DNA from 2 places in the Streptomyces sp. NPDC021080 genome. Region 2 is predicted to be linked to the other one. Evidence: predicted binding sites of a transcription regulator. Region 2 holds the regulator's gene; the other holds the start of a gene.

Region 1 (10,309 bases), on a different contig from region 2:
GACCTGTGCGTCCATCGGGCGGGCGCCGGGTTCCTCTCCTTCGAACCGTCTCTCCGCCATGCCTCGGCCGCGCGACTGCTCCGCCCCGGCGGCCACGCCGACGGAGTCGCCCTCGCCGGGGCCGGCGCGCGGCCCGGCTTCCGGACCCGACGTCGCCCCGCCCGGCCACCCTGGCCGCCCCGGCCGACCGGGCGGCCTTTCGGTGCTGCGGCTCGTGCCCACCCCGCGGAGTACGCCCTTCACCTTCGGGTACGCGGCCGTCCTCGCCGCCACCTCCTACCTGGCCGACCACGCGCACCCCGCGTTCGTCCACGCCCTGCACCAGGCGTCCAGTACGGACGTCGCACATCTCGCGCGGCACCCCGTGCTCGTCCTGATCGCGAGCGCGCTGTGGATCGTCGGCGGGATCGCCTCGCCGTACGCGGCCGGTTTTCTGCTCGTGCTGACCGCGCTGGAGCGCCGTACCGGCACCGCGTGGGCGGCCGGTGTCTTCCTGCTCGGGCACGTGGTGGCCACGCTCGTCACCGAAGTGCCGGTCGGCGTGGCGGTGCTGGCCGGTGTCCTGCCCGTCGGCTCGCTGCACCGGCTCGACTACGGCATCAGCTTCGGTGTCGCCGCGAGCGTCGGCTCGCTCGCGGGACTCCTCTCTCCCTGGCTGCGCCGGCCGATGCTGATCGCCTTCGGCTCGGTCCTCACCCAGGACCTGATCCTCCTCGCCGACCCCGTGACGGACGCGGGCCATCTGATCGCGCTGGCGATCGGCATCGCGACCTGGCCCCTGGTGCGGCAACGGCAACGGCAACGGCAACGGGACCGGCTTCGCGTTCCCGGGCCGGTGGTCTCGCGGCCCTGAGGCGGGCTCGGGGCGGGATCGCGTCCCGCCGGCTCCGGGGCCGTCCCCTTCTTCCCGGCGGACCGGGCAGGGCCGGACGGGTTGCGCCGTTCGAGTGGTGACCGAGATGCCCGGGCGCGGAACGGCCCCGGCGCGACACGGCCTGGCACGACCGCACTCGGTGCGCACGCACGGGTGCCCACGCCCCGGGGTCGGGTGTACGCCCGGTCCCGGGGCTGCGTCGGGTGCGCGGGCCGCCTCCCGGACACGACCTAGCGGGGCGAACCGTTCTGGGCGTCGGTCGCGGACTGCCAGGCCTGCAGACCCGCCAGGGAGGCCTCCTTGGCCCGCCGCCACTGCTGGACCGCCTGCTGGGACGGCGGCACGTCCATGGCCCGGACCATGCGGCGGCCCGCGGCGAGCAGGGCGACGGCCGCGATGACCATGCCGGTGGCCGCCACCGCGGTGCCGGCCACGGTGAGCACGGCACCGGCCGTGACGAGCCGGGTGTCGATGTCGATCTTGTGCTGGGCGAGGTGATGGTTCATGTCCCCACGATCCGTGGCCGAGGCCCGCCCCGCATCCCGAGAGCCCCGCATCCCGAACAGCCCCGCATCCCGAGCAGGCCCGTTCCCGGGCACCTCGCCTTGCGCCCCCGAGGCCCCGCGAGGCCCGTGCCTCCGAGCCCCCACCCACGGATCGCAAGCGATCGCTCAGAGCGAACGGCTCCGGGGGAACATTGCGGAGCCCCCGTGCATTGAGTCGACATAGCTCAACTTGACTGCCGAAGGGGAGATCATGGCTTCGACGTCCGCATCACTCACCCTGCCCGTGCTGCCGCTCGACGACGAGGTAGTGCTGCCCGGAATGGTGGTTCCGCTGGACCTGAACGACACCGACGTGCGCGCCGCGGTGGAGGCCGCTCAGGCCGCCGCCCGTTCAACGCCCGGGAAGCCCCAGGTACTCCTGGTGCCGCGCATCGACGGGACCTACGCGAGCACCGGGGTGCTCGGCACCGTCGAGCAGGTCGGCCGGCTGGCCGACGGCGACCCGGGCGCGCTGATCCGGGGGCGCGGGCGCGTGAAGGTGGGCGCGGGGACCACCGGTCCCGGTGCCGCCCTGTGGGTCGAGGGCACCCGGGTCGAGGAGACCGTGCCCGACCCGCTGCCCGGCCGGGTCACCGACCTGGTGAAGGAGTACAAGGCCCTGGCCACCAGCTGGCTCCGCAAGCGCGGCGCCTGGCAGGTCGTGGACAGGGTGCAGCAGATCGACGACGTCTCCACCCTTGCCGACAATTCCGGTTACTCACCTTTCCTCACCGTGGAACAGAAGGTCGAGCTCCTGGAGACCGCCGACCCGGTCGTCCGGCTCAAGCTCGCCACCGAACAGCTCCGCGAGCACCTTGCCGAGCAGGACGTCGCCGAGTCCATCGCCAAGGACGTCCAGGAGGGCGTCGACAAGCAGCAGCGCGAGTTCCTGCTGCGGCGCCAGCTGGAGGCCGTGCGCAAGGAACTGCGCGACCTCAAGGGAGAGGACGGCGAGGACGAGTCCGACGACTACCGTGCCCGCGTGGAGGCCGCCGACCTCCCGGAGAACGTCCGCGAGGCGGCGCTCAAGGAGGTCGAGAAGCTGGAGCGGTCCAGTGACCAGTCGCCCGAGGGCGGCTGGATCCGGACCTGGCTCGACACCGTCCTGGAGCTGCCGTGGAACGAACGGACCGAGGACGCGTACGACATCCGGGGCGCCCGGGCCGTGCTCGACGCCGAGCACGCCGGCCTGGAGGACGTGAAGGAGCGCATCACCGAGTACCTGGCCGTGCGCAAGCGGCGCTCGGACCGCGGTCTGGGAGTCGTCGGCGGGAGGCGCGGCGGCGCCGTGCTCGCGCTCGTCGGCCCGCCCGGCGTCGGAAAGACCTCGCTCGGCGAGTCCGTCGCACACGCCATGGGCCGCAAGTTCGTCCGCGTCGCCCTCGGCGGCGTCCGGGACGAGGCCGAGATCCGCGGACACCGCCGTACGTACGTCGGCGCGCTGCCCGGCCGGATCGTCCGCGCGGTCAAGGAGGCCGGGTCGATGAACCCGGTGGTCCTGCTCGACGAGATCGACAAGGTCGGCTCCGACTTCCGGGGCGACCCGGCGGCGGCGCTGCTCGAAGTCCTCGACCCGGCGCAGAACCACACCTTCCGCGACCACTACCTGGAGGTCGAACTCGACCTCTCCGACGTGGTGTTCCTCGCCACGGCCAACGTCCTCGAAGCCATCCCGGAGGCCCTGCTCGACCGTATGGAGCTGGTCCGCCTCGACGGTTACACCGAGGACGAGAAGGTCGTCATCGCCCGGGACCACCTGCTGCCGCGCCAGCTGGAGCGGGCCGGTCTGGAGAAGGACGAGGTCGTCCTCGACGAGAGTGCGCTGCGCAGGCTCGCCGGGGAGTACACCCGGGAAGCGGGCGTACGGAACCTGGAGCGGAGCATCGCCCGGCTGCTGCGCAAGGTCGCGGCCCAGCACGAACTGGGCGAGCGGGAACTGCCGTTCACGGTGACCGACGCAGACCTGCGTGGGCTCATCGGGCGCCCGCACCACGTGCCCGAGTCGGCGCAGGACCCGGCCGAGCGCCGCACGGCGGTCCCCGGTGTCGCCACCGGTCTGGCCGTCACCGGCGCGGGCGGGGACGTCCTCTACGTGGAGGCGTCGCTGGCCGACCCGGAGACGGGCGCGGCCGGTCTGACCCTGACCGGCCAGCTGGGCGACGTGATGAAGGAGTCGGCGCAGATCGCGCTCTCCTTCCTGCGCTCGCACGGCGCGGAGCTCGAACTCCCCGTCGGAGACCTGAAGGACCGGGGCGCGCACATCCACTTCCCGGCGGGCGCGGTCCCCAAGGACGGCCCGAGCGCGGGCGTCACGATGACGACCGCCCTGGCGTCGCTCCTGTCCGGCCGGCTGGTCCGCACCGACGTGGCCATGACCGGTGAGGTGTCGCTGACCGGCCGGGTCCTGCCGATCGGCGGGGTGAAGCAGAAGCTGCTCGCCGCGCACCGGGCGGGTGTCACGACCGTGATCATCCCCAAGCGCAACGAGGCCGATCTGGACGACGTCCCGGCCGAGGTCCTGGAGAAGCTCGACGTCCACACCGTCACGGACGTCCGCCAGGTCCTGGAGCTGGCACTGGCGCCGGCGACGAACGGCGCGGTGCCGGAGGTTCCGGTAGCGGCGTGACGGACGCTGCCGGAAGGGAAGGCCCGGGTCCCGTGAGGGAGGCCCGGGCCTTCGCCGTACGCCGGGGGCCCGTTCGCCGTGAGGCCGCGTGCCCCGTCGTACGGCATGCGTGCGTCAGCCGTCGGCGAGAGCCCGGACGCGGTCCAGGGCGCCGTTGAACTTGTCGTGGTCCCCGACCGTCGGGCCGGACGACGTGTACTGCCACATCGTGTAGTACCCCCAGCCGGCGGGCAGCGTCCCCGGGTCGGAGGCGTAGCGCGCGATCCACAGGGGGTTGGACGAGGCGAAGCCGCTGTAGTCGCCGGTGCACTGGGTCCACCAGCTCGCGGCCGTGTAGATCACCGCGTCGCGGCCGGTCCGGGCCCTGTACTGGGTGAGGAAGCTGCTGATCCAGCTCACCATCGCGCTCTGCGTCTTGCCGTAGCAGGCGGCCCCGTACGGGTTCCACTCGATGTCGAGGGTGCCGGGCAGCGTCTTGCCGTCGCCCGACCAGCCGCCGCCGTGGTCGACGAAGTAGTTGGCCTGGGTGGCACCGCTCGTGGTGTCCGGGGTGGCGAAGTGGTACGACCCGCGGATCATGCCGATGCCGTACGCGCCGTTGTACTGCTGCGCGAAGTAGGGGTTCGTGTAGTACGTCCCCTCGGTCGCCTTGGTGTAGGCCCACCTGACCCCGCTGCTCCACAGGGTCGACCAGGCGACGTTGCCCTGGTAGCCGGCGACGTCCACGCCTTCGGTCTGGGTGGCGTCACCGGTGGACGGCGTCCCGTCCTGGCCGTCGTGGGCGAGAACTCCCATGCCCATCCGGGCGGTGCCCCGGGCGGGGATGTCGGCGGCGGAGGAGGGGAGGGCGGAGAGGAGGGGTAAGGCGGCGAGCAGGGTTCCCACCGCGAGTGCTCGCAGGCGGCGGGCCGTTCGGGATCTGTGCACGGGCATGTGCGGGCCTCCGAAGGGCGATGGAGCTCCGGGAGCCCGGGGGAGCCCGATGGAGCTCGGTGGGGGGGAGAGCGCGGGCACGCGTGCCGGTAGGGGGATCAGGCCGTCCTCGGCCCGGGGGTGGCGTGCGCATGCCGGCAGATAAGTGTCTGATAAAGAAGCTACGCACGTAGACGGTGGCGTGGGAAGAGGGGCCGGAGGCTGCCGTTGGTCTACGCCTGCGAAATACTGGCGGAGCTGCGGCAACGGGCGAGTTCTGGCAGAAACTTTCAGGATCGGGAAACCGGGTCAGGGGTGCTGACGTGCACGAGGGCGGAAACGACGGCGGACGTCCGGTCGAATCCGGTGTGTCGGGAAATGGTATGGACCGGCCCGCGGTGCAGGGTGGTGTGGAACGCGAATTCCTCTCTCTCGAACGGGAGCTGACGGTTTTCCTGCGCCGTGCCCGCGCCAGCCAGGGGGAGATGGCCCGCGAGGTCCACCCGGACCTCGAGTCCGCGGCCTACGGACTTCTCGTCCGCCTGGAGGAGTGCGGCCGCCAGCGCGCCACGGAACTCGCCGCCTACATCGGCGTCGGCAAGGCCACGATGTCCCGGCAGTTGCGCGCCCTGGAGGAGCTGGGACTGGTCGCGCGCGAACCCGACCCCGCCGACGGGCGCGCCTGGCTCGTCCACCTCACCGAGGAGGGCCGCGGCCGGGTCTCCAGCGTCCGCGAGGCCCGCCGGGCCCGCTATGTCCGCCAGCTCGCCCACTGGGACCAGGACGAGGTCGCGGAACTCGCCCGGCTGCTGAACCAGCTGAACCGCGGCATGGAGAAGTAACCCCCGCCCGTCCGCGGCCCCGCTCCTTCCCGGAGCGTCGGCCCTTCGCGGAGCATCGCCCCTTCTCCGGAGCTCCGCGCGTTCTCAGAGCTCCGCGAACACCACCGTCGCGTCGTCGTGCACCTTGCCCCGCCGGGCCCCCGGCCGCTCCCGCGCGTCCGAGCGCTCCAGGCGCCGTACGCGCTCGACGAGGGCGGCGGAGCCCTCTTCCCGCACGAGGGCGAACAAGTCGGTCCAGTCGCCCGCGTGGAACCGCTCCACCCAGCGGGTGGCGCCGTCCGTGAGGGCCGCCAGGGCGCGGACCGAGGACCGGGGGAGCGTGCCCGTCACCGCGCGCGAGGCCACCGAGGGGTCCGCGGCCGCCGTGAAGAAGCCGCCCTCCTTGTTGCGGACGGTGGCGTCGGCGACGGCGTCCGAGACGAGGGAGGCGCGCGGGAGCAGCGAGAGACGGTCGTCCAGCAGGGCGGTGACCTCACCGGCGGGGGATTCCACCAGCAGGGCCGAGTCCGAGAGGATCAGGTACTCGACCTGCGAAGCGGACCACCGCGCGAGGACCACGGTTGCCTGGGGCGTGCGCGGGTGAGAAAGGTCACAGGTGTCGGCGTGCGCGTCGGCGACACGGCGGACGGCCCGCGCGAGGACCTCCCGCAAGGGCAAATCCCCCTGCGAAACGGACAGTTCGGTCAGCGCTCCGCCGAGCCGCGCACAGAACCAGGGGACCGGATGCAGACAGCCGTAGTCACCCCGCGGCGGCGTCACCCCGTCGAGCAGGACCAGCGAACCGCCCTGTCCTGAAGCGGGAAGCCCGACCGATGCGAAGTCCTCGTTGGGACGGTCCGGGTCCCCGGGCTCGGACACGAGTTCAGTGCGCATTCCGCCAGTCTGCACGAGCCCTTCACCCGGGGCCCCCGAGGCCGCCGCGGAACGCCCGACGTGCGGTTCAGCGGCCCGGCCGCCGGGTTTGGCCCGGAATGATCGACTCCGGCGGAACGTGGCGGCGAATACTGTCAAAGCCCGCCCCGGACGTCCAACCGGCCCGCCGTGCGGGCCCGCCGCGAGCGCCCCGGAGACTTGCTCGCCAACTCCCCTCCGATGTTCACTCCTTCGGGTGGCGGGTCAGATGATGCGGGACCACTGCCCACCGGCACTGGGAGGGTCGGGAGCCGTACCGGGCGTACGCCTCGATTGACGGGACGTCACCCGGGCCCCAAATGGGTACACGAGTCAGGAATGCGAGCACCGGTGCAGAAGACGCGGCCGAGGCGCACAGGCAAGAAGACGGCCTCCAACTCCACAGAGGGTGGCGCCGTCGGCGACGCCACCGACTCCACGGGCCGGGGCAGGACCGCCCATGTACGCAACCGGCTGATCGTGGCCGTGGCGGTCGTCGCGGCCGCCATCGCCGGAGCCGGCGCGCCCATGGTGCTGTCGGCCTCACAAGAACTGAACGATTCCCAGCATCTGGTGACGCTCGCCCAGCGCACCCAGCAGGCACTGACCCTCGCGCACGCGCTGGCCGACGAGCGCGACGAGGTCACCTCCTACGTCGCCGCCGGCAGGCCCAGGGCCAAGGCGCCCTCCGAGGAGCGCAGCGCCCTGGTCGACCGCCAGGTCGACGAGCTGCGCGCGGACGCGGACGCCCCCGCCGCGCTGATCGAGGACCTCGACGGCATCGAGACCCTCAGGCGGGCTGCGCTCACCGGGAAGAGCTCCGCCCTGGAGGCGCACCAGGCGTACTCCGGGGCCATCGCCGAACTCCACGCCCTCGCCGAGCAGCTGGCCGAGGAGATGCCGCCGCGCGCGGGCTCCGGCGCGCACGCCCTCGCCGAGCTGGACACCGCCGTCCAGCAGTCCGCCGCGGCCCGCGGACTGCTCCTGGCGGCCCTCGCCGTCCCGCACACCACCCAGAGCGTCTACAACCCGGTCACGGGTCTGGCGAGCACCACGAACGTCTCGTCGGCCGCCGACACCAAGCAGCGCGACGCGCTGAGCGCCGCCGCCCAGCAGGCGCGCGTCCGCTCCGACGCGGCCGTCGCGGACTTCCGCGAGACCGCGCCCGAGCAGGCCGTGTCGTCCTACGACTCCACGGTCACCGGCCCCGACGTCGGCACCGCGGACAAGTACCTGGCGAACCTCACCGGGCAGCCGAAGCTCTCCGACTCCGCGCTCGGCACCGGCGTCAAGAAGCTCGACGCCGCCCTGTCCGCCCGGATCGACCTGATGCGCGGCGCCGAGTCCTCCCTCAACGACCACCGCACCAAGGACCTCGAGAAGCTGCGCGACGACGACGTCACCGCGCTGGAGCTGCGCGTCACGCTCCTCGGCGTCCTGATGCTCGTCGCGGCCGGCATGACGATGGCCATGGCCCGCACCCTCACCCGGCCGCTCGCCGTCCTGCGCCTCGGCTCCGCCCGGCTCGCCGCCGACCCGGCCTCCGGGGAACCGGTCAAGTTCACCGGCCGCAACGACGAATTCGCCCAGGTCGTCCGCTCCGTCAACGCGCTGCACGCCCACGCGGCCGGCCTGCACGAGCGGATCACCACCCTCGAGGCCGACCGCAAGCACCTCGTCGGCCAGCGCCAGCAGATGGCCGACGAGCGCGACCGGCTGCGCGCCGAACTCGCCGAGGCGGCCGCTCACCTGGAGCAGGTGCGCGGCACCATCCACAGCACCTTCGTCAACCTCGCGCTGCGCACCCTCGGCCTCGTCGAGCGCCAGCTCGGCGTCATCGAGGGACTGGAGGAGCGCGAGCAGGACCCGGACCGCCTCGCCACCCTCTTCAAGCTCGACCACTTCGCCACCGTCATGCGGCGGCACAGCGAGAACCTCCTCGTCCTCGCCGGCGCCGAGCACGTCCAGCACCACGCGCACCCGGTGCCGCTCGTCGACGTCGCCCGGGCCTCGGTCAGCGAGATCGAGCGCTACGAACGCGTACGGATCGCCGCGCTGCCCCCGCACGCGCACATCGCCGGGTTCGCCGCCGACGACATCAGCCACCTGGTGGCAGAACTCCTGGAGAACGCCACCTCGTTCTCGCCGCCCGACGTCCCCGTCGAGGTCTCCGGCTGGCTGCTGGAGAGCGGTGACGTGATGCTCTCCGTGCAGGACGAGGGCATCGGCATGACCGACGACCGGATGAGGCACCTCAACGCCCGCCTCACCGAGTTCGACCCCGAGGACTCGTACGACCAGGAGAGCGGGGAGGGACTCGGGCTCGGCCTGTACGTCGTGGCCCGGCTCGCCCACCGCCACGGCGTACGCGTGAAGCTGCGCGAGCAGAAGCAGGGCGGAGTGGCCGCCGTGGTCGTCCTCCCGAAGGCGCTGCTGGCCGCCGCGCCCGCGTCCACCGTCCCCTCCTCCGTCCGGCTCGTCGGCGGAGCCCCCGCGGTGGCCCTGCCCGGCGCCGACGCCGAGGCCAACTCCAATGTGCTGCGCGGCCGTTCGATCCGGCGCGCCTCGGTCCCGGTCTCGGCCGGCGGCGAGGACCCGCTGATCGCGGCGGCCGAGGCGGCCGTACGGGAGACCGCCTCCGACCCGGAGACGGCACCCGAGGGGACGCCGGCGCCCGAGTCCGGGCCGGCCGCGCAGACCCCGGTCATCCCGGCGCCCCGTGAGCCCGAGCCGGCCGCCGTGCCGGAAACCACCTCCGAGACGACGATGGAGCTGCTGCTCCCGGAACTCGCCCCGGACGCGTCCGGACCGCGGACCCCCGCACCGGAGAACACCGGCCCGGACGCCGCCGACGAGCCGTCCGGCACGCCCGGGTCGGCCGCCGCACCCGTCCCCGGCTCCTCCGGGACGACCGGAGTCCCCGCGGAGCCGGCTCCCGGTGCCACGGACGCCGCCGCCTCCCACCCCGGCGGACCGGCCGCGGAGCCCGCCCCTTCGGCGGACGTATCCGCGGAGACGGCCACCGGGGCACCCTCGGGGACCGCCGCCGACCCCTATGCCATCGGCCCCGACCACCACGAGCGGGCCCCCGACGAGCAGCCCAGGCTCACCGACAAGGGCCTGCCCAAACGCACGCCGAAGATCTCCGCCCCCGCCGCCGCACCGCGGCCCCGCGTGGGCGGCGTGGACGCCGACGCACTGCGCCGCAGGCTCGGCGGGTTCCACCGGGGTGCGATCGAAGGCCGCCGCGACGTGGAGGCCGAGATCGCCGAACGGACGGGCGAGACCCCCACGCCCGAAGGACAGGCCCCGTCGGCCCCCACACCAGCACACGCGCCCGCAGGGCCCGCGCCCACCGCGCACCGGACCGACGCACAGGACGTAGAAGCATCGGGGGGCACAGTCGAGGAGGCAAGCAGTTGACCGCGACCAGTACCTTCGGCCTGAGCAGCGAAGCACGTAACCTGCACTGGCTGCTGACCAATCTCGTCGAGGAGGTGCCCGGCCTCCAGTCGGTCGCGGTCGTCTCCTCCGACGGCCTGCTCCTGCTCTCCTCGGACCCCGGCCGCAACGCCGAGGCGAGGACGGCGGACAGCGCCAAACCGAAGGGCCCCAAGGG
Region 2 (10,309 bases):
CACCGCACCATCGACGAGCTGGTCGAGCGGCTCATCATCTGCGACAAGACCGTCGCCTTCATCCCCACCCGCGACGACCAGAAGGTGGCCCTCGAGCTTCGTCACCCGGGCCTCGTCCGCTACCTGATCAAGGTCTTCGAGTTCATGTGGGGCCGCGCCGTCCCGCTGAACGCCGGCGCACCGTACCAAACCGCCCCCGACGGCATCACGGACATCCAGCACTCCATCGCGAAACTCCTCGTGGAGGGCCACGTGGACGAGGCCATCGCCCGCCGCCTCGGCATGAACGTCCGCACCTGCCGCGCCCACATCGCCAAGCTGGCCTCCGCCCTCGGCAGCGGGAGCCGGGCCCAACTCGGCTTCCTGATAGCGCAGTCGGGGCTCCTGGACCAGTCCGAGGGAGGGGAGTGACCCCGGCCGGCGGCCCGTTACGGGACGCGCCGGGCCGGGCTTCGAAGACCGTTGCGGGCCGGGCGTCAAAGGTCGCGGCAAAAGCATCACCGTCAGCGGCCGGCCGGGGATCCGCGGTCGGGCACGGCGGGGGATCCACGCTCGGGAACGGCGGGGGCGGCCGGCGCGGCCTCCGCGACGGTGACCGCCTCGGGCGCGGGGGAACGCTGCGGCCCGTCCAGACCGGCCTGAGCGATCCGCACGCCGAGCTGCGTCCGGCTCGCCGCGCCCAGCGTCTCCGACAGCCGGGCGATGTGCGCCCGGCACGTACGCACGCTGATGCCCAGGCGTTCCGCGACGACCGCGTCCTGATGGCCCTCGGCCAGCAGCGCCGCGATGGACCGCTCCCGGTGGGTGATGCCCTCGATGCCCGTCGAGGGCATGGGCGAGGCCAGCGGGATCGCCAGACGCCACAGCCGCTCGAAGACCGTCACCAGGTAGTCCACCAGCGCGGGGTGGCGCAGCTCCAGCGCGATCGTGCGGTCCGGGTTGGCGGGGATGAAGGCGACCGTGCGGTCGAAGAGGATGAGCCGCTCCACGACCTCGTCGAGCGTGCGCGCCTCGGCCGCACCGCCCATCAACTCCATGTAGTTCAGGAGGCCTTGGCCGTGACGGGCCACATGGGTGTACAGATCGCGCATACGCACCCCGCGCCGGCGCATCTCCAGCGCCCGGTGCAGGCCCTCGACGAGTTCGTCCTCGCGCCGGATGCCGCCGGGCTGCACGGTGAGGACTTCGCGGGTGCACTCCTCGGTCGCCTTGTCCATGGCGGCGTGGATCCGCGGCAGCCCGTCGAGGACCCGGATCGCCACCCCCTCGGCCGGCGTCCGCACCCGGCCGCCGAGGCCCGCGTACCACTCGAAGGCCGACACCGCGTCGCCCACCCGCGCCTGGCTCGCGCTGACTTCCTCGTACACACCCCGCAGGAGCCGGGTCATGACCTCCTGGGGCGAGGTCGGCACCAGCCAGCCCATGTCGTCCGGATCGGGGTGCAGCAGCGCCAGTTCCAGCAGACAGGGCACCGACTCGGCGTCCTCGCGGGGCACCCGGCCCCGCCGCACGGCCCGGGAGTACACCCGGTCGCCCGCAGCGCACAGCCGGTCAGCGCCGTGCGGATGCCTGTCCGTCCCGTGCCCGGCCATCTCCCACCCCTGGCTCCAGCTCCAACCCCTGGCGTGAGCCCCGCGTCAGGGCGTCCTCCGCAGCGCAACTATGCGCGGACGCGTCCGGCATCGCAACAAGGCTTCGCCGCCGGGAGACGTCCGTTCGCCCCTGCTCGTCCCCATAGATCCTGACCTCCGCCCCGCCCCTTGCAACAAGCTGAAGCACTGCCGCCGGAACGCCGGAACGCTCCGCGAAAGAGCCCCCGCGAGCCCGCCGGCTCCCACCCGGACCCCGCACCCGCGAACACAACTCCGTTCACGCTCAAGGGACTTGCCGGACGCCCGCACGGCCGCGCCGGAGGCTTCGACCGCGCCTCGGCCGCGGAAGCGGAAGCTACGACGGACGGGGCGGAGCGACGGAAAGTTCACAAGCCCCGTGGACGGCACGAGCGGCACCCGTGACGAACGCGCGGTAACGGTCCCCGGAGGACCGGTGCCACCACTCGGTCGGACGGTCGACGAGCCCCACGGCGTCCAACGCGTCGGCCGGAAACCGCCGGTGCGCCCGCGCGGCCCCGGTGATGCCGTCCGCGGCTGTGTATCATGCGCCCCCGCTTTCCTCGGGGCTCGCGTTCAGGCGCGTGCCCCTGTCCGGTTCCCGGCCGGAGGCGTCGACGGGGGTGAGGTCGACGGCGGCGCCCGCGCCGTGCGGGGCGATCATGCCCGAAGGGGGCGTGCGGCCCCGGAGGGCGCCGTGAGGGGTGGGTGCACGCGCCCGGGGGTCCGTGGCGCGGCGGGAGCGGGCAGGCGGGCGTACGCAGCCTCCGGGAGGCGTACCGGGCCCGGGTGCCCTCTCCGACCTGGGGGGTGGCACTGGAACGGCCCCGGTCGCGGGTGGCGCCGTGGGCGCGCACCCGCGAGCGGGGCCGAGTTCGTGTGCTCCCGCCGTCCCGGACGGCGGGGCAAGGGTCCTACTTGATGCCGAGCGAGGAGCAGAGCGACTTGTAGGGCGCCGTGCAGACCTTGGCGACGGGGTAGATGCCGTCCTGGATCACCGTGTTCTCGACGTTGTCCTTGGTGAGGGCGACGACGGGCACGAGCTGGGACGGGACGTCCTTGGTGGTGGGGCTGGTGACCTTGTCGCGGGTGAGCGCGTCGAACTCGATCGAGCGGCCCTGGACCCGGGCGACCGCCATCTCGGCGGCGGCGCTGGCCTCCTGCGGGTACGACTTGTACACGCTCATGTACTGGTCGCCCTTGATGATCCGCTGCACGGCGTCGAGCTCGGAGTCCTGGCCGGTGACCGGCGGCACCTTGCTGACGCCCGCCTCCTTGAACGCGTCGATGACCGCGCCCGCGATGCCGTCGTTGGCGGCGTAGACACCGGCGATGTTGCTCAGTCCGACGGCCTGGATGGACTTCTGCATGTTGGCCTTGGCGTTGACCGGGTCCCAGTCCTTGGTGTCGTACGCGGCGGAGATGATCACCTTGTCCTGGAGCTCGGACAGGGCGCCCTTCTTGAACTGCGCCGCGTTCGGGTCGGTCACCGAGCCGTTCATCATGATGATCTTCTTCGAGGCCGAGCTCGTGCCCAGCGCGCCGACCAGGGCCTTGGCCTGGGTCTCGCCGACGAGCTCGTTGTCGAAGGAGATGTACGCGTCGATCGGACCCTGCGCCAGACGGTCGTAGGCGATGACCGGGATGCCGGCGTCCTTGGCCTTGCGCACGCCCTTGGCGATCGTCACCGAGTCCACCGCGTCCACGAGGATGACGTCGACCTTGTCGTCGATCATCTGCTGCATCTGGCGGAGCTGCTTGGCGGCGTCCTGCTCGGCGTTCAGGTAGACGACGTCACCCTTCTTCTCGGTGAGCTTCAGAACCTGGTCCCGGATGATCGGGTAGTCGAACTTGTCGTAACGGGTGTTCTGCTTCTCCGGGAGGAGCAGGCCGACCTTGATGTCGTCGCCCTTCGTGGGGCTTGCCGAGGTGCCGCTCCCCCCGATGCCCAGGCCGCAGCCGGAAACGGTGATGGCCATGGCGGAGGACGCCACGGCTATGGCGGTACGGCGCAGGCCGGTGTTACGAGTGTTCACATCAGGTGCCTTCCGGGCGAGGTTGCAGCATTGCGACCCAGGTGGCTGAAAGCCAACGCGGCGATCACCTCAGCGTCAAGGAGTAACCACTTAACGAGATGGCAACGGCGTTTCGTGTTCCACAAGTGAACACGACGGGGAAAGACTACGCCCATCCACCGACCGATCCCCTCAGCTTCACCTTCTGTCATTCACAGGTACAACCAACTTCCGTTCACAGGAGTCGCGACCGCCGACGGTTTTTAACTGCCGTTGACGATCAGTCAGGCCCGAAGGAACGCACGCACAGAGCCGTCGGTGCGCAGGACACCCTCGCTCCGGCCCGCACGCCCGTCACCACCGGCGGGCCGCCCGGCACGGCCGGCACGGCGGTCTCCGCAGTGACCAAGCGCACACCGCCCACCCATAAGCGGCAGTTCCACGCGAAATCCACTTTCCCGGGCACGCCGAAGGGCGGACCGCGACTCCGCGGTCGACCGGAACCGGGGCTCGAGCGAACCCTGGACCCTCCCCGTCACCACCCGGGACGAAATGCGGTTCTATCAGGACGACATACGTAAAACGGACCCCCGGAAGAACATCTCGGCCACTCGGTCAAAAACGGTCAGCCTCACCATTCGCGCAGAAAAGGGCACCCTGCGCGTCGATTTCGCCGACGGGACAGACAAGGCAAACATTGCTTTCACCCGCAAACCGGTCACCTCTCCCGGCACCGACAAGATCAAGCCACTTGTTCCCACGGGTTCCACGGCGTCGCACGACACCGCCACCGGCCGGTCCGGGTCTCCTGGTGGGCACCCCGGACCGAGCGCACGCGAAGGGGCCCGGAGGTCGATGACCTCCGGGCCCCTTCGGGTTCGGTACCGCTCGGGTGCCGGTGCTAGTCGGACGTCCGCTTGGGGCGCCACACCACCAGCGCGCTGGTGTGCTGGACCTCCTGGTACGGGACCAGGTCGCGCCGGTAGGAGGCGTGCACGGCGGCCTCGCGCTGCTGCATGGCCACCGCGGCGCCGTCCAGGGCCGACTCCAGCTCCGCGACCCGGGACTGGAGCGCGGCGACCTGGTTCTCCAGCTCGATGATGCGCTTGATGCCGGCCAGGTTGATGCCCTCGTCCTGCGACAGCTGCTGGACGGTGCGCAGCAGCTCGATGTCGCGGGCCGAGTAACGGCGCCCCCGGCCGGCCGTGCGGTCGGGAGAGACCAGACCGAGCCGGTCGTACTGACGCAGGGTCTGCGGGTGCAGTCCGGAGAGCTGGGCCGCCACCGAGATGACGTAGACCGGGGTCTCCTCGGTCAGTTCATAGGGGTTGCGTCGACGACCGGTCGTGTCCATGGCTCCGTCATGCTCCCTTCGCGGCCTGGAACAGCTCCGCCCGCGGATCCTCACCCGCGGTCGCCTCGCGATACGCCTCCAGAGCGTCACGAGCCTTGCCGGACAGGTCCTGGGGGACCGTCACCTCGACGGTGACCAGGAGGTCGCCGCGCGTGCCGTCCTTGCGGACCGCACCCCTGCCCCGGGCGCGCATGGTGCGTCCGTTGGGGGTGCCCGGCGGCAGCTTCAGCGTCACCGGAGGACCGCCCAGCGTCGGCACCTTCACCTCGCCGCCCAGCGCCGCCTCCGCGAAGGTGACGGGCACGGTGACGGTGAGGTTGTCGTCCTTGCGGCCGAAGACCGGGTGGGCGCCCACATGGACGGTGACGTACAGGTCGCCGGCCGGGCCTCCCCGCTCGCCGGGAGCACCCTTGCCGCGCAGCCGGATCCGCTGGTTGTCGCTGACACCGGCGGGAATCCGGACCTGCATCGTCCGGGACGACTTGGCCCGGCCGCTGCCCGCGCACTCCATGCAGGGGTGCTCCGCGATCAGACCGCGGCCCTTGCAGTCCGGGCAGGGGTCCGTGAGCGAGAACCCGCCGCCCGAGCCCCGCGCCACCTGACCGGTGCCGACACAGGTCGGGCACACACGCGGTGTGCCGTTCTTGTCGCCGGTGCCCGAACAGGCCTTGCAGGGCGCCTGCGAGGTCATGCGCAGCGGAACGGTCGCGCCGTCCACCGCCTCCGTGAAGGAGAGCGTGACCTCGGTGTCGATGTCCTGGCCGCGCCGGGGCTGCGTACGCGTGCCCGGGCCGGCGCCGCCGCGGTTGAACAGGCCCCCGAAGACGTCGCCTATGCCGCCGCCGAAGCCGCCGGCCCCTCCCGCTCCCTGGCCCTGGGCGCCGCCTCCGAAGAGGTCACCCAGGTCGAAGTTGAAGTTGCCGCCGGCGCCGGGACCGGGACGGAAGCCACCGTTGCCGAAGAGGGCGCGTGCCTCGTCGTACTCCTTGCGCTTCTTGGGATCGCCGAGCACGTCGTTCGCCTCGGAGATCTCCTTGAAGCGCTCCTCGGCCTTGGCGTTGCCCTTGTTGGCGTCCGGGTGGAACTCGCGGGCGAGCTTCCGGTACGCCTTCTTGATCTCGGCCTCGGTGGCGTCCTTGGGGACGCCGAGGACCTTGTAGAAGTCCTTCTCGATGAAGTCCTTGGTGCTCATCCTCGACGTCCCTCCTCCCACATCGGTTCAAGCTCAGCCCTCGTCCGGGCCACCGCTCTCCTTGTCATCGGCCGCCTCGGCCGAGTCCTCGGCCTTGACCGTCTGCGCCCCGGGCTGCGGCTCGGCGACGGCCACCCGCGCGGGGCGGATGGTCCGTTCGCCGAAGCGATACCCCGGCTGCAGAATCGCCACGCACGTCGTCTCCGTGACGTCCGGCGCGTACGAGTGCATCAGGGCCTCGTGGATCGTCGGGTCGAAGGGCTCGCCCTCCTTGCCGAACTGCTGGAGCCCCATCTTCGCCGCGACGGTCTCCAGGGATTCGGCGACGGACTTGAATCCGCCGACGAGCTCCCCGTGGTCCCGCGCGCGGCCGATGTCGTCGAGCACGGGCAGGAGTTCGGTCAGGAGGCTCGCCACGGCGACCTCCCTGACCGCGATCCGGTCGCGCTCGACGCGGCGGCGGTAGTTCTGGAACTCGGCCTGGAGCCGCTGGAGGTCCGCGGTGCGCTCGGCCACTGCCATGCGCGCCTGGTCCAGCTGGGCCGTCAGGCCGGCCAACTGTGCTGCTGCGTCCCCGTCCGGGGCCGCCGCCCCCTCCGCAGAGGGGGTGGCGGTCTGCGGCTCGGCGTCGTCAGAGGTGGCGCCGGAAGGGACGTCGGGCTGCTCTTCGAAGCCCGGGGTCTCCTCCGTCACGCGGCACCGTCCCGGCGGTCCTCGTCGACGATCTCCGCGTCGACGACGTCGTCGTCGGCCTTCGGGGCCTCGGCGCCGTGGGCGTCGCCGCCCGCGGCCTGGCCGGCCTGGGCGTCGGCGTACATGGCCTGGCCGAGCTTCTGCGAGACCGCGGCGACCTTCTCGGTGGCGGTGCGGATCTCGGCGCTGTCCTCGCCCTTGAGCGCGGCCTTCAGCTCCTCGACGGAGGCCTCGACCTCGGTCTTGATCTCGCCGGGGACCTTGTCCTCGTTGTCCTTGAGGAACTTCTCGGTCTGGTAGACGAGCTGCTCACCCTGGTTGCGGGTCTCGGCGGCCTCGCGGCGGGCGTGGTCCTCCTCCGCGTACTTCTCGGCCTCCTGGCGCATGCGGTCGACCTCGTCCTTCGGCAGCGAGGAGCCGCCGGTGACGGTCATCTTCTGCTCCTTGCCCGTGCCGAGGTCCTTCGCGGTCACGTGCATGATGCCGTTGGCGTCGATGTCGAAGGCGACCTCGATCTGCGGGACACCGCGCGGGGCCGGCGGCAGACCGGTCAGCTCGAACATGCCGAGCTTCTTGTTGTACGCCGCGATCTCGCGCTCGCCCTGGTAGACCTGGATCTGCACGGACGGCTGGTTGTCCTCGGCCGTCGTGAAGATCTCGGACCGCTTGGTCGGGATCGTCGTGTTGCGCTCGATGAGCTTCGTCATGATGCCGCCCTTGGTCTCGATACCGAGGGACAGCGGGGTCACGTCGAGGAGCAGGACGTCCTTGACCTCACCCTTGAGGACACCGGCCTGGAGGGCCGCGCCGATGGCGACGACCTCGTCCGGGTTCACACCCTTGTTGGCCTCGTTTCCACCGGTCAGCTCCTTGACGAGCTCGGCGACGGCGGGCATACGGGTGGAGCCACCGACGAGAACGACGTGGTCGATCTCGGACAGCTGGATGCCGGCGTCCTTGATGACGTTGTGGAACGGCGTCTTGCAGCGCTCCAGGAGGTCGGCCGTCAGCTGCTGGAACTGGGCGCGCGTGAGCTTCTCGTCCAGGTGCAGCGGGCCCTCGGCGGAGGCCGTGATGTAGGGCAGGTTGATCGAGGTCTCGGTGGACGAGGACAGCTCGATCTTGGCCTTCTCGGCGGCCTCGCGCAGACGCTGGAGCGCCATCTTGTCCTTGGCGAGGTCCACGCCGTGGCCGGAGCGGAACTGCTGCACCAGGTAGTCGACGACGCGCTGGTCCCAGTCGTCACCACCGAGGTGGTTGTCACCGTTGGTGGCCTTCACCTCGACGACGCCGTCGCCGATCTCCAGGAGGGACACGTCGAAGGTGCCGCCACCGAGGTCGAAGACGAGGATCGTCTGGTCGTCCTTGTCGAGGCCGTACGCCAGGGCGGCGGCGGTCGGCTCGTTGACGATACGAAGGACGTTGAGACCGGCGATCTCACCGGCTTCCTTCGTCGCCTGACGCTCGGAGTCGTTGAAGTACGCCGGGACGGTGATGACCGCGTCGGCCACCTTCTCGCCCAGGTACGCCTCGGCGTCGCGCTTCAGCTTCTGCAGGATGAAGGCGCTCATCTGCTGCGGGTTGAAGCTCTTGCCGTCGAGCTCGATCTTCCAGTCGGTGCCCATGTGACGCTTCACCGAACGGATGGTCCGGTCCACGTTGGTGACCGCCTGGCGCTTGGCGACCTCGCCGACGAGCACCTCGCCGTTCTTCGCGAAGGCGACGACGGACGGCGTGGTCCTGGCGCCTTCGGCGTTGGTGATGACGGTGGGCTCGCCGCCTTCGAGAACGCTGACGACGGAGTTAGTCGTGCCCAGGTCGATGCCGACCGCACGTGCCATTTCGATTCCTCCAGCAATGACTTGAGTGGAACGGACTCAAGTGTGCACGACGTCCGCCTCCCGGTCAACAGACCTGAGTCGCAGGGGCTCAACTCTTATCCGCTCCTTACACGCATGGGGCCTCTGACCTGTGCTTTTCTCGCTGTGTCAGTGAACCCTCACCGCATCCGGTGCCTCCGGACGGGGACGCCCCGGACGCCCCAGCGGCCTCGGACCGGGTCCCCCGGGGGCCGGGATCGCATGCGGATGGACACGGCGCGGGCGGGACGCGGGACGTGATCCGGGACGCAGGGCCCCCGCGACGGCGACCGCCGCCACGGCGACCACCACCCACCAGGCGGCTCCCGCTCCGAGCCACCCGAGATCGATGCACAGCCCCACGAACGCGGCCGCGAACGCGGCCAGTCCCGTCACGACCATGACCCCCTGCCGGGTGAGCCCCGCCCGCCGCAGCCGGTGCACCAGATGGTCCGGCGCCGGGCGCAGCAGCGGCCGCCCCGCCCGCCGCCGCGACACCAGGACCAGGACGGCGTCCGCGCTGGCCACGGCCGTGAGCGCGAAGGCGGCGCCGAGACCGGGCCCGGCCGGCCGCTCGGCGTGCACCTGCACGACCGCCGAGGCCAGCAGGAACCCGGTGAACAGCGATCCGCACCGCCCCGGCGCGATCCGGGCCGGCGGCCAGCCGTGCATCAGGAAGCCGGTGAGGGCGGCGGCCAGCACGCTGAGCAGCGCCGCGAGCCCGTCCATCAGCTCGGCCGCCGCGCACCCGCCGAGCGCGAACGCGGTGATCACGCCGACCGTCCCCATCACCCCGTCCGCGTGGTCCAGCGAGCGGAAGGCGTACGTGACGAGGACGGTCCAGGCCACCGCCAGCACACCGGCCGGCATGCCGAGTTCGTCGTAGGGGACGGTGAGCGCGGCGGCCACGGCGACGCCCGCCCCGCACACCACCGGGGGCACGGGCAGCAGATCGACGGCCAGGCCGAGCAGGGCGACCACGATCCCGGCGACCAGCAGCCGCCCGACGTCCGGTCCGAGCGGGGCGGCTCCGGTCCAGTCACCGGCCCGGCCGACGAGCGCCGTCGCGCCCGCCACGGCCACCCCGCCGAGGAGCGGGACCGGTCTCGCCCTTGCGGGCGCCCGCGGTCTGGCCCGGCGGGCGGGCAGCCCCGTCCCGTCGGCCGGGCCGAGGCGCAGGGAGAGTGACCGCAGCAGCGCGGTGAGCGTGGCGGTCAGGAGCAGAGCGGCGGTGGCGGCCGTGATTCCGTACAGCACGTCGCCAATTTAGGGGTAATTGTCACAGTATTGGGTGAATAACACGATCAGGTTTACACGTCCTGCCGTCCCGGGTGAACCGGACCCGGCACCCGCCTCCCGGGCGCCCACTCAGGCTTCCCTCAGCGACGCAGATCACCGCACCTCTGACTACAGTGCGGCGGAGGAAGTGGGTAGTCTCAGACGGACTGCATAAGTTACCGCTTAGTAATCAGCTTCGAGCTCGGCCTCGGAGCAACACCTCGCAGGCCCGAGGAGCCCCCGAATGCAACTCGCCGCGATCATTGTGTCGCTGGTCCTGACCGTGATCGGCGTAGCGCTGATCTCGC

What was found. Region 2 encodes HspR, which represses chaperone genes until heat shock. Its sites were predicted from a motif close to TTGAGNNNNNNNNNCTCAA; they were not measured.
Region 1: lon (endopeptidase La) is a predicted target of HspR. The motif match lies at 1,590-1,608, and genes of this name have one in related genera.

What each region holds. Positions count from the first base shown of each region.
Region 1 covers NZ_JBIRQM010000006.1:149,173-159,481, reverse strand. The annotation lists gene ACH4S8_RS16520 (rhomboid-like protein) at 215-853, shown strand; gene ACH4S8_RS16515 (hypothetical protein) at 1,105-1,380, opposite strand; gene lon (endopeptidase La) at 1,631-4,045, shown strand; gene ACH4S8_RS16505 (lysozyme) at 4,160-4,978, opposite strand; gene ACH4S8_RS16500 (MarR family winged helix-turn-helix transcriptional regulator) at 5,281-5,799, shown strand; gene ACH4S8_RS16495 (protein phosphatase 2C domain-containing protein) at 5,884-6,672, opposite strand; gene ACH4S8_RS16490 (nitrate- and nitrite sensing domain-containing protein) at 7,030-10,113, shown strand; gene ACH4S8_RS16485 (roadblock/LC7 domain-containing protein) at 10,110-10,309, shown strand, end outside.
Region 2 covers NZ_JBIRQM010000015.1:10,434-20,742, reverse strand. The annotation lists gene ACH4S8_RS32100 (helix-turn-helix transcriptional regulator) at 1-411, shown strand, start outside; gene ACH4S8_RS32095 (LuxR C-terminal-related transcriptional regulator) at 504-1,592, opposite strand; gene ACH4S8_RS32090 (sugar ABC transporter substrate-binding protein) at 2,525-3,646, opposite strand; gene ACH4S8_RS32085 (heat shock protein transcriptional repressor HspR) at 4,527-4,979, opposite strand; gene dnaJ (molecular chaperone DnaJ) at 4,987-6,171, opposite strand; gene grpE (nucleotide exchange factor GrpE) at 6,205-6,864, opposite strand; gene dnaK (molecular chaperone DnaK) at 6,861-8,705, opposite strand; gene ACH4S8_RS32065 (MraY family glycosyltransferase) at 8,853-9,980, opposite strand; gene ACH4S8_RS32060 ((Fe-S)-binding protein) at 10,246-10,309, shown strand, end outside.